DNA from 2 places in the Paenibacillus sp. UNC217MF genome. Region 2 is predicted to be linked to the other one. Evidence: riboswitches for the same ligand, from Rfam matches in the RefSeq annotation. Region 2 holds a riboswitch; the other holds the start of a gene.
What was found. Region 2 has a riboswitch for S-adenosylmethionine ahead of metA (homoserine O-acetyltransferase MetA). Riboswitches for the same ligand answer to the same signal wherever they lie in the genome.
Positions count from the first base shown of each region.

Region 1: it holds a riboswitch for S-adenosylmethionine, as region 2 does, so the genes downstream of both, BP95_RS0110840 (methionine ABC transporter ATP-binding protein) here and metA (homoserine O-acetyltransferase MetA) in region 2, are expected to answer to the same signal.

Region 1 is NZ_JMLT01000017.1:94,373-101,254, forward strand. It holds gene BP95_RS0110830 (MetQ/NlpA family ABC transporter substrate-binding protein) at 1-547, opposite strand, end outside; gene BP95_RS0110835 (methionine ABC transporter permease) at 688-1,353, opposite strand; gene BP95_RS0110840 (methionine ABC transporter ATP-binding protein) at 1,343-2,356, opposite strand; SAM riboswitch class I at 2,452-2,559, opposite strand; gene gnd (phosphogluconate dehydrogenase (NAD(+)-dependent, decarboxylating)) at 3,204-4,103, shown strand; gene BP95_RS0110850 (GntR family transcriptional regulator) at 4,245-4,922, shown strand; gene BP95_RS0110855 (GntP family permease) at 5,052-6,413, shown strand; gene gntK (gluconokinase) at 6,448-6,882, shown strand, end outside.
Region 2 is NZ_JMLT01000010.1:177,399-184,280, forward strand. It holds gene BP95_RS0108110 (DUF3055 domain-containing protein) at 53-349, opposite strand; gene BP95_RS0108115 (HRDC domain-containing protein) at 625-1,686, shown strand; gene corA (magnesium/cobalt transporter CorA) at 1,943-2,878, opposite strand; SAM riboswitch class I at 3,426-3,552, shown strand; gene metA (homoserine O-acetyltransferase MetA) at 3,720-4,664, shown strand; gene BP95_RS0108130 (aminotransferase class I/II-fold pyridoxal phosphate-dependent enzyme) at 4,661-5,842, shown strand; gene BP95_RS0108135 (aminotransferase class V-fold PLP-dependent enzyme) at 5,848-6,882, shown strand, end outside.

The sequences.
Region 1 (6,882 bases), on a different contig from region 2:
TCGGATTGTCCTTCACGTCCTTCTCCGATACACGCAGTGGATCGATGTCCTTGTTCACGGTAATGAGTCCTGCATCTTGCAGCAAGCCCAATGTACGCGCCAGGTTCGTCGGATCGTTCGCAATCGCTACTGTACTTCCGTCAGCAACTTCATCCAAAGATTTGAACTTAGACGAGTAGATGCCCATTGGTGCCGTCGGTACCGAAATAAGCTCGGACAATTCAATTTTATTTTCTTTTGCAAAGTTCTCCATGTAGATTTTGTGCTGGAACAGGTTCGCATTCAAATCCCCATTCGACAATGCCAGGTTCGGCTGCACATAATCTCCGAATTCAACCAACTCAATGGAATAGCCTTTCTTCTCCAATATCGGCTTAATCGCCTTCGTTATCATATCGCTATAAGGGCCTGCTGTTGCGCCGATCTTGATTGCTTTGCTTTCTTCCTGCTTTGCGTCTCCTGAACCCGTTGATGCGTCTTTGCTGCCGCATCCAGCCAGCAAGCCAATTGCTAGAATAAGAGAAAGAATAAGAGCTGTTTTCTTCATGTTGATGACCTCCGTATATGTTTTTTGTATGGATTTGGTGCCTTATGTCCCTTTTTCAATACCAAAAAGACGGCGTGATCTTGATATTTTTCTTCCGTTGCTTCGTAACGGTTGACTTCAAATGATCGACAGCGAATGCATTATCGCTTGTCTACTTTCTTTGCAATAAAGTCTCCTCCGTACTGAATGATCTGCACCAAGCAGATTAGAATGATTACCGTGGTAAACATTACAGTGTTGTCGTAGCGATAGTAACCGAACCGAATCGCCAAATCGCCGATTCCACCTCCACCGACTGTACCAGCCATTGCCGAATAAGCGACAAGGCTGATTGCTGTAATGTTCACGCCTTGGATGATGCCTGGCTTCGCTTCAGGGAGAAGTACATCCCTAATGATCATCCATGGTGTTGCACCAATGGAGATTGCCGCTTCGATGACACCTTTGTCAATCTCGCGCAGCGCCGTCTCTACCAAGCGGGCGAAGAACGGAATTGCCGCAATCGAGAGCGATACCGAAGCAGCCGTCGGGCCTATCGTTGAACCGACAATGAGCTTCGTCAGCGGCAGCAGTGTCACCAGCAAGATGATGAACGGAATTGAGCGAATCATGTTGACGATGAAGCCTAGCACATTTTTCGTAAACGCATTTTCGAGGAATAGCCCCTTATCGGTTACAAATAATAGAATTCCAATGGGAAGACCCAGAATTATGGCAGCAAACAGCGAAATTCCAACCATATAGAGCGTCTGGACAAATGCCTTGCCCAAGTCCGGCAGCAGTTGGATGATCGAATCACTCAGCATGATGGATGACCTCCAATCGATAGGTTCGTTTTTTGATGTAGTCGAGTGCTTGCCGCAGCTCTGATACTTCTCCATTCAGCTCCAAGATCAGAATGCCTAGCGGGTTGTCATGGATGTATTCAATTTTGCCATGCAAAATATTTGCTCTAACCTTGAAGTTCGTCATTACATCAGTAATGATTGCTTCCTCTGCTTGCGGCGCCACGAAGTGAATCTTCACGATCGTTCCCTTGCAATGCTCAATCAATCGTTCTGGAAGATTGAATTGGAACAGACTGCTGATGAACGAGCGGGTCATCGGATGCTGTGGATCAGAGAAAATGTTATATACCGGCCCCTCTTCTACCACATTGCCGTTCTGCATCACCGCCATCCGGTCACAGACGTCCTTCACCACTTCCATTTCGTGCGTAATCAATACAATCGTCAGGTTAAGCTGACGATTGATTTTCTTCAGCAGCTCCAAGATTGACTGAGTCGTCTCAGGATCCAGCGCAGACGTTGCTTCATCACACAGCAGCACATGCGGTTCATTGGCCAGCGCTCTGGCGATACCTACTCTCTGCTTCTGCCCGCCGCTGAGCTGAGCAGGATATACATCTCGCTTGTCAGCCAAACCAACCATGTCAAGCAATTCAAGGACACGCGGTTCAATCTCTGCCTTCGACTTGTTGTTGGCCTTCAGAGCAAATGCGATATTCTCGAATACCGTCTTGGAGCGGATAAGATGAAAGTGCTGAAAGATCATGCCGATCTTCAGTCTTGCCTGTCGCAAACTCTCTCCTTGCAGCTTCGTCAAGTCAACGCCATCGACGAGGATACTCCCAGATGTAGGTTCCTCCAGCAAGTTGATGCAGCGCAGCAACGAGCTTTTCCCAGCACCACTTCGTCCAATAATCCCGTAAATTTCTCCCCTATTGATTCGAAGAGAGACGTTATTTACGCCGATGACGTTCGATGTCTTGCTTCGGTACTCCTTAACCAAACTCCGAATTTCAATCATTTCACACACCCCGCCATTCTGTTGCTATCACCTGGATGAAAACTAAAAAGCCTCTTTCCCTAAGAGAGAAAGAGGCTGAATTGGCAGTATCGCCACACTTATCTCTCAGAATGGAATCATTCCGTAGGATTTAGCACCGTTTACTCACTGGTAAGGTTGCCGGACGTCATAGGGCCTAGTCCCTCAGTCACTCTTGATAAGGTAGTATGAAGTTGTCATTTGTTGTTGAAGATAATACATCTGAAAATATGAGTTGTCAACAATATTTTCATTTCACTTTCAGAAACAGCACTTCAACAAACATAAATAGACCGCCCTAGGTCAAAGGATGCGGTCTATTTATGCTCCAAAAAGCCTTCCGCCCTTAAAAGCGGCTATTGTGTAGGGGGCGGTTGCCGCCGACTCCTTATTTATTCTTAAAATAGCACTGGGAATATATACATGCAATGCGCTCACACAGCGAGTACCTTACATCACATCATTTACTTCTTTGGTATCCTAACACATCAACACATTCTCTGAATAATCGTTAATGTCTTCGTGATCATGATGATAGCCGGAGAGATGGATTAAATTCCCCTTTCTCAATCAGACCGATCATCTCCTGGCATGGACGGTGTTGACTATTTCCTGCTGTGTCAAGATTTTCTCCACACGTACAATATAGATACATAATTTCCGCCACTAAGAATCACTCTAAATGAGACTGCATCCCCCCGAACAGAGATATAGCGCTTACAACTTCCACTTTACAGATAGGCAAGAAGACAGTAAGATAAGATCACACTAAGTTGTATACAAGTATACTTGTTGTACTTTACAGCATGATCACAGGAGTGAATACAGCATGAAATTAGGCATGATTGGCCTTGGAAAAATGGGTTTCAACCTCGTAGATAACATATTGCAGCACAAGCATCAGGTAGTCGCTTTTGATGTAAATGCTGAACAACGTCAAAAAGCAGCTGACCTAGGAGCAATTCCTGCAGATACAATTGAAGAACTCGTATCGAAGCTGGATGCTCCAAAGATCATCTGGATGATGGTTCCAGCTGGAGAAATCGTGGATCAAGTGGTTGACACACTGCTTCCTCTTCTCTCTCCAGGAGACATTGTCATTGACGGAGGAAATTCACATTATAAACAATCCATCGCTAGAGGCGAGAAAGTGCATGCACTGGGTGCCCATTACTTCGATATCGGAACATCCGGCGGAGTATCTGGCGCAGCTGAAGGCGGCTGCTTCATGATTGGCGGCAACCAAGAAGTATTCGCTACACTTGAGCCACTGTTCAAGGACATTGCGGTAGATCAAGGATATTTGTATGCAGGCAAGAGCGGAAGTGGACATTTCCTGAAAATGGTTCACAACGGTATTGAATATGGAATGATGCAGGCGATCGCGGAAGGCTTCGAAGTATTGGACAAGAGCGACTTCGATTTCGATTACGAACAAGTTGCACGCGTATGGTCCAACGGATCGGTTATCCGCAGCTGGTTGATGGATCTGACGCAAAATGCTTTCTCCAAAGATCCGAAGCTGGACAGCATTCGCGGCGTTATGCAAAGCTCTGGCGAAGGCAAATGGACAGTGGAAACTGCACTGGAGCTGCAAGCAAGCGCACCCGTTATCGCGATGTCCCTCTTCATGAGATATCGTTCGCTTGAGTCCGATTCCTTCCACGGTAAGGTAGTTGCTGCACTGCGCAATGAGTTCGGCGGACATCAAGTGGTAACGAAGGAATAGTCAGTTCCTATTTCGATAGCGAAGATAGAATCACCACAAGCCCGATGGTCGCGCCATGCAGCACCGTGGTACAATCAGAACCAAATCTGTAAAGTAAAGATATGGGTTCAGGAAACCAATCATGAGGAGAGTTCACGCATGATACACTATCCGAAACAGTGGCTGCAGGGCGCATCCCTTGGGGAATCCATCGCCTGTGAGCTGCGATTGCAAATTATTAACGGCTCCATCAAGCCGGGCGAAATTATATCGGAGAATCGAGTGGCTGCCGACTTCGGCACCAGCCGCTCTCCCGTTCGCGAAGCATTGAAAACGCTCTCTAACGAAGGGCTTATCCGCTTGGAGCGCATGGGTGCTGTTGTCTTAGGGCTTAGTCTTATCGACGTCGAAGAACTGTACGATGTTCGCTATCTCATTGAGAGCTTTGTCCAGCAGCGGCTCGCCATCGTGAACACAGATGGTCTGATTCTGACGCTTCTGCAGATTATCGACAAGATGGAACTCGCGGTTAAGTACAATGATGCCGTTGAATTCGCTTATCAGGATTTATCGTTCCATGAAGCGATCATTGCTGCAGCGGAGCATAAACGCATCATGCATCTGTGGACGAGCATTCGACTGATCGTGAAGACCGTCATGCTGATGACAACGGAAGAAATATTCTCTGAGGGAGAAGCGAAGCTGTTCACTGTAATTGAAAAACACCGTACGATCGTAAGAGGACTCCAGTCGAAGGATACTCATACGATCCAGCAGGTTGTCTCAGCCTACTTCGCCGACTCGAACCGTACCTTGCATGTCAGCTTGCCGCATTCATAACGGCAAGCTGCAAGGATACAAAGTTTTTTTAATTTTAAGTTGTCGACAAGTATCCAAGTTTGTTTTGGAAACGCTATATTTGGAATCATTCATAACAATCGGCACTTTTCAAAAGGAGGCTCGTACATCATGAGCACACTATTCGGAATGAGTCACAATGTGACATTACTATTTTGGACACTGCTTATCATCGTATTTCTCATTGTGTTCATTGCCAAGCTAAAATGGAATCCTTTCGTGACGTTGCTTATATCAGCATTAATGCTCGGTCTGTTAACAGGCATGAAACCGCAAGATGTTGTGCAATCGATTACACAAGGCCTTGGCGGCACACTTGGCACGATAGCCATTGTCATTGCGCTCGGTACCATGCTGGGCAAGATGATGGCAGAATCCGGCGGTGCAGAGCAAATCGCCACTACCCTTATTGATAAATTCGGAGAAGCACGCGTTCACTGGGCAATGCTCCTTGTTGGTTTTATTGTAGGTATCCCGGTATTTTTTGAAGTTGGTGTAATACTATTAATTCCAATTGTGTTCACTGTAGCACGCAAAACAAACAAATCATTGCTGCAGATCGGCATTCCAATCTTGGCGGGGCTATCTACCGTACATGGACTCGTACCACCGCATCCGGCACCGATGATTGCCATCGACGCTTATCAAGCGGATCTCGGTCGTACGATTCTCTACTCTCTGCTCGTCGGAATACCAACAGCAATTATCGCAGGGCCGCTATTCGGCAAGTTTATTGGTAAACGCATTCAATTACAGCCGCCAGCGAAGCTCGCTGAGCAATTCGCGCAGAAGAGTGATCGGCCGCTCCCAAGCTTCGGCATTACGCTGTTCACCATTTTGCTGCCTGTCATTCTTATGCTGATTGGCTCCGTCGCAGACATCATCGATCCTGAAGGCATTAGCAGCTTAGCCGTACTGTGCAAATTCATCGGCCATGAAATTATCGCGCTTCTGATTGCAGTCGTCTTCTCCTTCTTCTCGCTCGGTTATGCGCGCGGCTTCAAGAAGGAAGAGATATCCCGCTTCACCAGCGAATGTCTCGCTCCTACCGCAACGATCATTCTTATCATTGGCGGCGGCGGTGCGTTCAAGCAAGTGCTCATTAACAGTGGTGTTGGCGGTGCGATCGCAGAGCTTGCCACACAAGCGAACATTAACGTCATACTATTCGCCTGGTTCGTCGCAGCATTGATTCGTGTTGCAACTGGTTCTGCAACCGTTGCCATGACGACCGCTGCTGGTATTGTTGCTCCAGTACTGGCGATGACTCCAGGTGTTCCTGTAGAATTGGTTGTACTGGCAACTGGCGCAGGCTCGATCGTTCTGTCCCACGTCAATGATGCAGGTTTCTGGATGGTGAAGGAATTTTTCAACATGTCCGTCCCAGAGACACTTAAGTCATGGACAGTGATGGAGACGATTCTATCTGTCGTCGGATTAGCATTGATTCTGCTGTTGAGCACAGTAGTGTAACATACATGGTAATGAAAGAAAGAAGGTTATTCCTATGAATCATCCCAACTACATGATCGGAATCGATATGGGAACGACGAGCACGAAGGCAGTCGTATTCGAAGAGAATGGCAAAGTCATATCCACCGGCAGCCAAGGCTATCCACTGCATACACCGAACGCAACGATAGCCGAGCAGGATCCAGAACGGATATTCCAAGCCGTTGTCTCTTCTGTCAAGCAAGCGATGAGCGCTGCGCAAGCCGGGCCTGAGGATGTACTGTTCCTGTCCTTCAGTTCGGCGATGCATAGCCTCATCGCCGTCGATGCAGATGGCCATCCGCTCACCCCTTGCATCACGTGGGCAGACAATCGGAGCAGCAAATATGCAGCTCAGCTCAAGAAGGATCCGCAGGGACATGCCTTATATTTGCGGACAGGCACTCCCATCCATCCGATGTCCCCGCTTACGAAGTTGATGTGGATGCGG
Region 2 (6,882 bases):
TTTGATCATAAGTGCTGTATGAAGGTTGGGTTCGTGAATCCAAGTCATCAGCTTAATCGGTGAAATGCGCCTCGCCTATGACCATGTACAGGAAGCCGCGAAGCTCTTCTCCCTCTTCCTCCGACAAGCGATAAAAGGATTCTAAATAGCCTTCTTCCTTGAGATCGTCCTGCCCGAGAATGGCGGTCAGCCCGCTCTGCAAGTCGGTAACGAGCTTCTTGCCGTAAAAACGGCCTGTAGATGTAATCGCCAAATCAAAGCGCCGATAGCTGTGCCCTACGAAGGTGACGAAGCGTGTTGTTGTCGTCTCTGTGCTGTCCGATAGAAAATCAAGATCATGATTGCTCATTGTTAGCCTCCCTTATCTGCTGCTCCAATAAGATGATATTATTATATAGTAGCGTCCAACATTTAGAAATAGAAATACAGGAATTGACACTGGAGAAGAGCATGCTATAATGGTAATAAATTCATAACTAGGACGAGGAAGCACCTCATTGCGATGCGTATATACGTACCGTGATGAGGTGCTTTCTTTTTTTGTCCGAAAGAAGTGAATAGAAGGTGCAGCAATCGGAGAGGTTGTATCATTATCAAGTCTATCGAATAGGGAGGGCGTAGTTGATGCAAATTGTATGGATGGCCAGGTTAGAGCGAATGGTGCTGGAGGATGGGGAGATGGTGTCTTCTCGTAAGCGGAAGAGGGGAGTAGATTCTTCTCATGATACCGCATATGGATTAGTTACGGCTGGAGTAGATGAGGGGAAGTGGATCCTACTCTGGGAACCAGATGGACAGCCTGCCGAAGTATGGTTCGAGGGGACGGTATGGGCTGAGATGCGGGCGGCTATGCGGCGTGGCATGGCGCGTTTGCTGCACGCTGGGTACCGTCTGACTATTGGGTTTGTGCCGGAGGCCGATATACACGAGCGCAGAATGAAGGAACGCAATGAATGGATTGCCTGCTATGCGGATTTATATGCCCGATCCGAGGTATATGAACAGCTTGCGAAGTGGCGTAGGGAGACGGCGAGCAAGCTGCGCCGGGCCCCTTATTGGATTGCGACGAATCGTATGCTGCGTATGGTCAGTGCCTTGCTTCCGCACACCTTGGAAGAGCTGAAGCAGCTTCCTGGATTCGGGGAAGCGAAGCTGGCATCCTATGGAGCCGACATCATTGCAATTGCGAAGGGGTTTGAGAGGACATCGACTTTCCCGCTGGATTGGATATCCTCCGTTGTATCCGAAGAGGAGTTCGCGAAGTGGGTCTATTCCGAATGGGAATCGAAGCAGAATCAAGAGCTCTCCAAGCTGACAGACCGCCGTGTATTGCTGGAAGGCTTGCAGCAGCAGTTATCGATTGCGCAATTGATAGAGCTTCTTCAGGTAGATCGGCGTGAACTCATTATGCGCATTGAGACGGTAGAACGTGAAGGCTATAATGTGTGCATGCTGGTTGAATCGGAGCTTCAATCTATGCCGGAAGAGCAGCGGGCAACGATAGAGCTGGCATTCGATGAACTGGGCGATGAATACTTGAAGCCAATCTATGTGAAGGCATTTGGAGAATCGGCATTGGACGAATCCTATGCCGAGGTACAAGCGAACTATGAGCAGATTCGATTGCTGCGGCTTCTGCATCGAAGCAGAGCGAGAAGCAGCAGCGTTGCACAAGCAGCAAGCTGACGAATGCCACATATTCGAAGGACGTATGCCCGAGCTCGTTAATGAATTTATTCTGCTGTTTAGGCTAGTTTAGGGGCGTCGTGCTATTTTGTTTGGAAAGCAGCGAAAAACAATTCGCAGTGGTTGGCTTCGTTTTTCGTCATCGGCGAACAAGGTGAGCAAATGGGGATAATCGGGAATACGGTAATGCAAAGAAAACAAAGCGGGGGTGTCCAAGGTCATTATCAAATGACTTTAGAACACCCCCCGCTGATTATTAAATCCAGTCTTTCTTGCGGAATAAGTAGAACATAAAGATACCAAGCGCAAGCATGAATCCGATCATATACAAGGAGCCGTACTCCCAGTCCATAATTGGAATATATCCGAAGTTCATGCCGTAGATCCCTGTTATTAAGGTTAGCGGCATGAATATAGTTGTAATCGCTGTGAACACTCTCATAATATCGTTTGCGCGATTCGCAATGCTAAGCTGATAAGACTCACGTAAGTTGCCCATGAGGTCGCGGAACGTTTCGAATGTCTCCGATACTTTGACGGCATTCTCGTAAATATCCTGGAAGTACTTCTGCAGGTCATCGCCGATCAGCCGCAATTCCTTACGATAGAGGACAAGCAGTACCTCTTTTTGAGGGCCAAGACCCTTCTTGAGCCACAGAATCTCACTTCGCAAGCTGATGATTTCATTGAGATGTTCTTTCTTCGTGCTCATAATGAGCTCTTCCTCAAGCTTGTCGATCTTCGCTTCAATTCGATCTCCTACTGTGAAGTAGTTGTCGACAACCAAGTCAATGAGCAGGTAGAGCATAAGGTCAGGCGTACTCGCTTGCTGCTCCCACAATACAGGCTTCACCATACGCAGCTCGTTAATCTTCTGCTTCGTTACGGTAATAATGAAATGTTTGCCGAGGAAAATGTTCAATGAGCGTAAAAAGATCTCTTCATCGTCAAAGCGAATGCTGTTGAACACGATAAAATAATGACCTTCATAAATTTCGATTTTGGGACGCTGCTCTTCTTCACTCATACAGTCCTCAACTGCCAAATCATGCATGTTGAATAATGGCTGCAGAACGACCAAATCCTCAATGTCAGCATCGATCCAGTAGAAGCCATTCTCTGGCGGTGTTAATGTGACATTGATATCTTCCTCAGTCGTGAAGACGCCCTCGTTGACCAGACGGATTTTCATTGCACTCACTCCTTGACGCTGTCGCCATTGCGACATGCGCATCGTCTAAATGTTACCAGACGACTCGAAACAAGGCTGGGCATGCGCAGTCCGTCGTTCGCGCACGTGATATAAGCCTAGGCACAATTAGTGAACTAGGTTCTCTGCAGAGGCACGAATCCCGACATTGGACTGCGAACTTGCCGCTGCCTGTCGAATCGTAATATTCGGTTGTACGTACGTACTACGGAACGACCTCGGGTCGCCATCCATCCGAACTCACCTCAGCTTGAATAATTGTACGTGACTTTATATATCATGCGTCCAGTGAAGGAACGATTGTTGCCTTCGATTCTAATAATTAAGTAAGGCTTCGACGCACCTTGTTAAGTATAACGCTCGTACTTCAACCTTTCAAGACAAAATCCATTGCCGGAATTCGTCAATAATGTATCGTATGCGAAGGGGGTGGAATCGTGATTTTTTGTTGTGTTCACCTCTTGACGAACAGCTTCTCTTTGCCGTACATTATTACCAAGGCCAAATCAAATGAATATTCATATAAGCAATCTTATCAAGAGTAGGTGGAGGGACAAGCCCGATGAAGCCCGGCAACCGGCGATGCGCAGTATGAAGCGCGACGCACGGTGCTAATTCTTGCAGGGACGATGGAAGTCGTTACTGACAGATGAGAGAGGCTCATGAGCATGTATAACATGACCTTTCTCGTAGTCGAGGAAGGTCTTTTTTGTATGTCTCTAGCCATTTGTGCCGTTTCAAGTCAGGCCTGTTTGCGGTTGCGGCCAATGTGATTTCATGTGCCGACACCATCCAATTACCATTTTCGAGGGGGAGAGCGTCAATGCCGATTAAAATTCCGGATCATTTGCCGGCCAAAGAAATTTTGACCCAGGAGAATATCTTCGTCATGGACGAAACGAGAGCCTATCATCAAGATATTCGTCCGCTGCGAATCATCATTCTCAACTTGATGCCGACGAAAGAGACTACGGAAACCCAACTCCTGCGTTTAGTGGGCAATACGCCGCTGCAAGTTGAGGTGACGCTCCTTCATCCAGCAAGCCATACATCAAAAAATACGTCCGCACAGCATCTATCTTCGTTCTACAAAACATTTGAAGATATTGAAGGAGAGCAGTTTGATGGCATGATCATTACGGGTGCTCCTGTCGAACAGATGAAGTTTGAAGATGTAGACTATTGGGATGAGTTGTGCCGCATTATGGAATGGTCTAAGGAGAATGTAACTTCCACGTTCCATATTTGCTGGGCATCACAAGCGGGACTCTATCATCACTATGGAATTGCGAAATATGCACTGGATCAGAAAATTTTCGGTGTATACGAGCATGTGCTAACTAAGGAAAATGTGAATCTGACACGCGGCTTCGACGAGATGTTTCTTGTACCGCAATCCCGTCATACGGAATTTCGGAGAGAGGATGTCGCGAAGATTGCCGAGTTAGAAATATTAGCGGAGTCGGAAGAAGCAGGAGTGTATTTGGTAGCGACACATGATGGGAAGCAAATTTTCGTGACCGGTCATTCGGAATACGATCCCTGTACACTGAAGTGGGAGTATGACCGCGATATTGCAAAGGGGATGGAGATGGACATTCCGATAAATTATTTCCCGAATAACGATCCTTCCCGCAAGCCTTACTCCACTTGGCGCGCGCATGCCAGCCTCCTCTTCTCAAATTGGCTGAACTACTACGTATATCAAGAAACACCTTACGAATTGGGCAAAGCCGTACCGCGCAAGGAAGGGGCTCATCAACTATGATCGAACGCAACGAAGAGAACTACCGCATCGAAAGTCGATTAGCTCAAATTGGATCGGTTCATGAACCAAAAACAGGAGCTATTAATTATCCGATTTACCAAGCAACTGCATTCAGGCATCCGAAGCTTGGACAGAGCACTGGGTTTGATTATATTCGGACGAAGAGCCCGACTCGTACTGTTCTAGAGGAAGCGGCGGCTGCTTTGGAATGTGGGGATGCCGGATTTGCCTGTAGTTCTGGGATGGCTGCATTACAGACATTGTTCGCGATGTTCAGTCAAGGCGATCATCTGATTGTTTCCCTCGATTTGTACGGTGGCACTTATCGTCTGCTGGAGCGGATTATGTCTCGTTTCGGCGTGACGGCCTCTTATGTAGATACGAATGATTTTGATGCGCTTGAGTCTGTAAGAACACCGCAGACGAAGGCTGTCTTTATAGAGACGCCTACGAACCCCTTGATGATGATAACGGATATCGAGAAGGTAGCGGCGTGGGCGAAGGCTCATGGAATTCTCACTATCGTTGATAATACGCTGCTAACGCCATTTTTCCAACGCCCGATTGAACTTGGGGCAGATATGGTAGTCCACAGCGCAACGAAGTACTTGGGCGGACATAATGATGTGCTTGCTGGTCTGATCGTAACGAAAGGGGAGCAGTTATCGGAAGAAATCGCCTTCCTGCATAATTCGATCGGAGCTGTCCTGAGCCCATCGGACTCCTATCAATTGATGCGAGGCATGAAGACACTTGCCCTTCGTATGGAGCGGCATCAGTACAACGCAACCCGCATTGCCGAATGGCTGCTAGAGCATCCCGCCATCGACAATGTGTATTATCCTGCACTCGAGCAGCATCCGGGATATGAGATTCAACAGCGCCAATCGTCGGGCAACACAGGCATCTTCTCCTTCCGCTTGAAGAATGCAGCTTATGTAGAGCCGATCCTGCGCCACTTGAAATTGATCGCCTTCGCGGAGAGCTTGGGTGGGGTAGAGTCGCTGATGACTTATCCGGCGGTTCAGACCCATGCGGATATTCCGCAGGAGATTCGGGATCAGATTGGTGTAGACGATCGCTTGCTAAGATTCTCGGTTGGAATTGAACATGTTGATGACCTAATCGCTGACTTGGAGCAAGCGATAGAAGCGGCTAGAGTAGAAGTGGAGGGATAACGGAGATGAGTGAGCAGAATTCGAATCAAGCATCAGACGGTCAGTTAGGCAAGCAATCACGTCGGTTTGCGACGAAGCTGATCCATTTTGGCGGTGAGATCGATGCCGGTACGGGAGCTTCCAGTGTCCCGATTTACCAAGCTACGACATTCCATCATGAGGACATTTACAATCCGCCTCAGTACGATTACTCTCGCTCTGGCAATCCAACACGTGAGGCATTGGAGCAATATATTGCTCTGCTCGAGGGCGGAACGAATGGATTTGCCTTCGCATCAGGGATGGCAGCGATCTCATCGACATTCTTGCTGTTATCGGCAGGAGATCATGTTATCGTAACGGAAGATGTGTATGGTGGAACGTACCGTCTCCTGACCTCCATCTTAAACCGGTTGAACATTGAGTCTACTTTAGTGGATATGACCGACATTGAGCAGGTGAAGACTGCGCTTCGTCCAAATACGAAGGCTGTCTATATGGAGACACCGTCCAACCCGACGCTCAAAATTACGGATATTGCAGAAGTGACCGCATGGGCCAAGGAAAAGGGTCTGCTCACCATGCTGGATAATACGTTCATGACCCCTTATCATCAGCGTCCAATTGAGCTTGGTGTTGATCTAGTCTTACATAGTGCCACCAAGTTCTTGGGCGGACACAGTGATGTGCTCGCAGGTCTGGCAGTTACAGCCAACGAGAGTCTTGGACGCCGTGTGAAGCAATTGCAGAATGGCCTTGGCGCTGTGCTTGGGGTTCAGGACAGCTGGCTGCTGATGAGAGGCATGAAGACATTGGAAGCTCGGATGAATCAGAGTGAGCAGAGCGCCCGCCGCCTTGCACTGTGGCTGAGTGAACGGTCAGACATTGCTGACGTCTATTACCCTGGTCTAGCCGATCATCCTGGCCGTGAGGTGCATGAGAAGCAATCACTGGGATACGGAGCAGTGGTATCATTCGATGTGGGTTCTGGCGAACGGGCGAAGCAAGTGCTGAACAACGTGACAATCCCGCTTGTGGCAGTCAGCCTTGGCGCTGTTGAG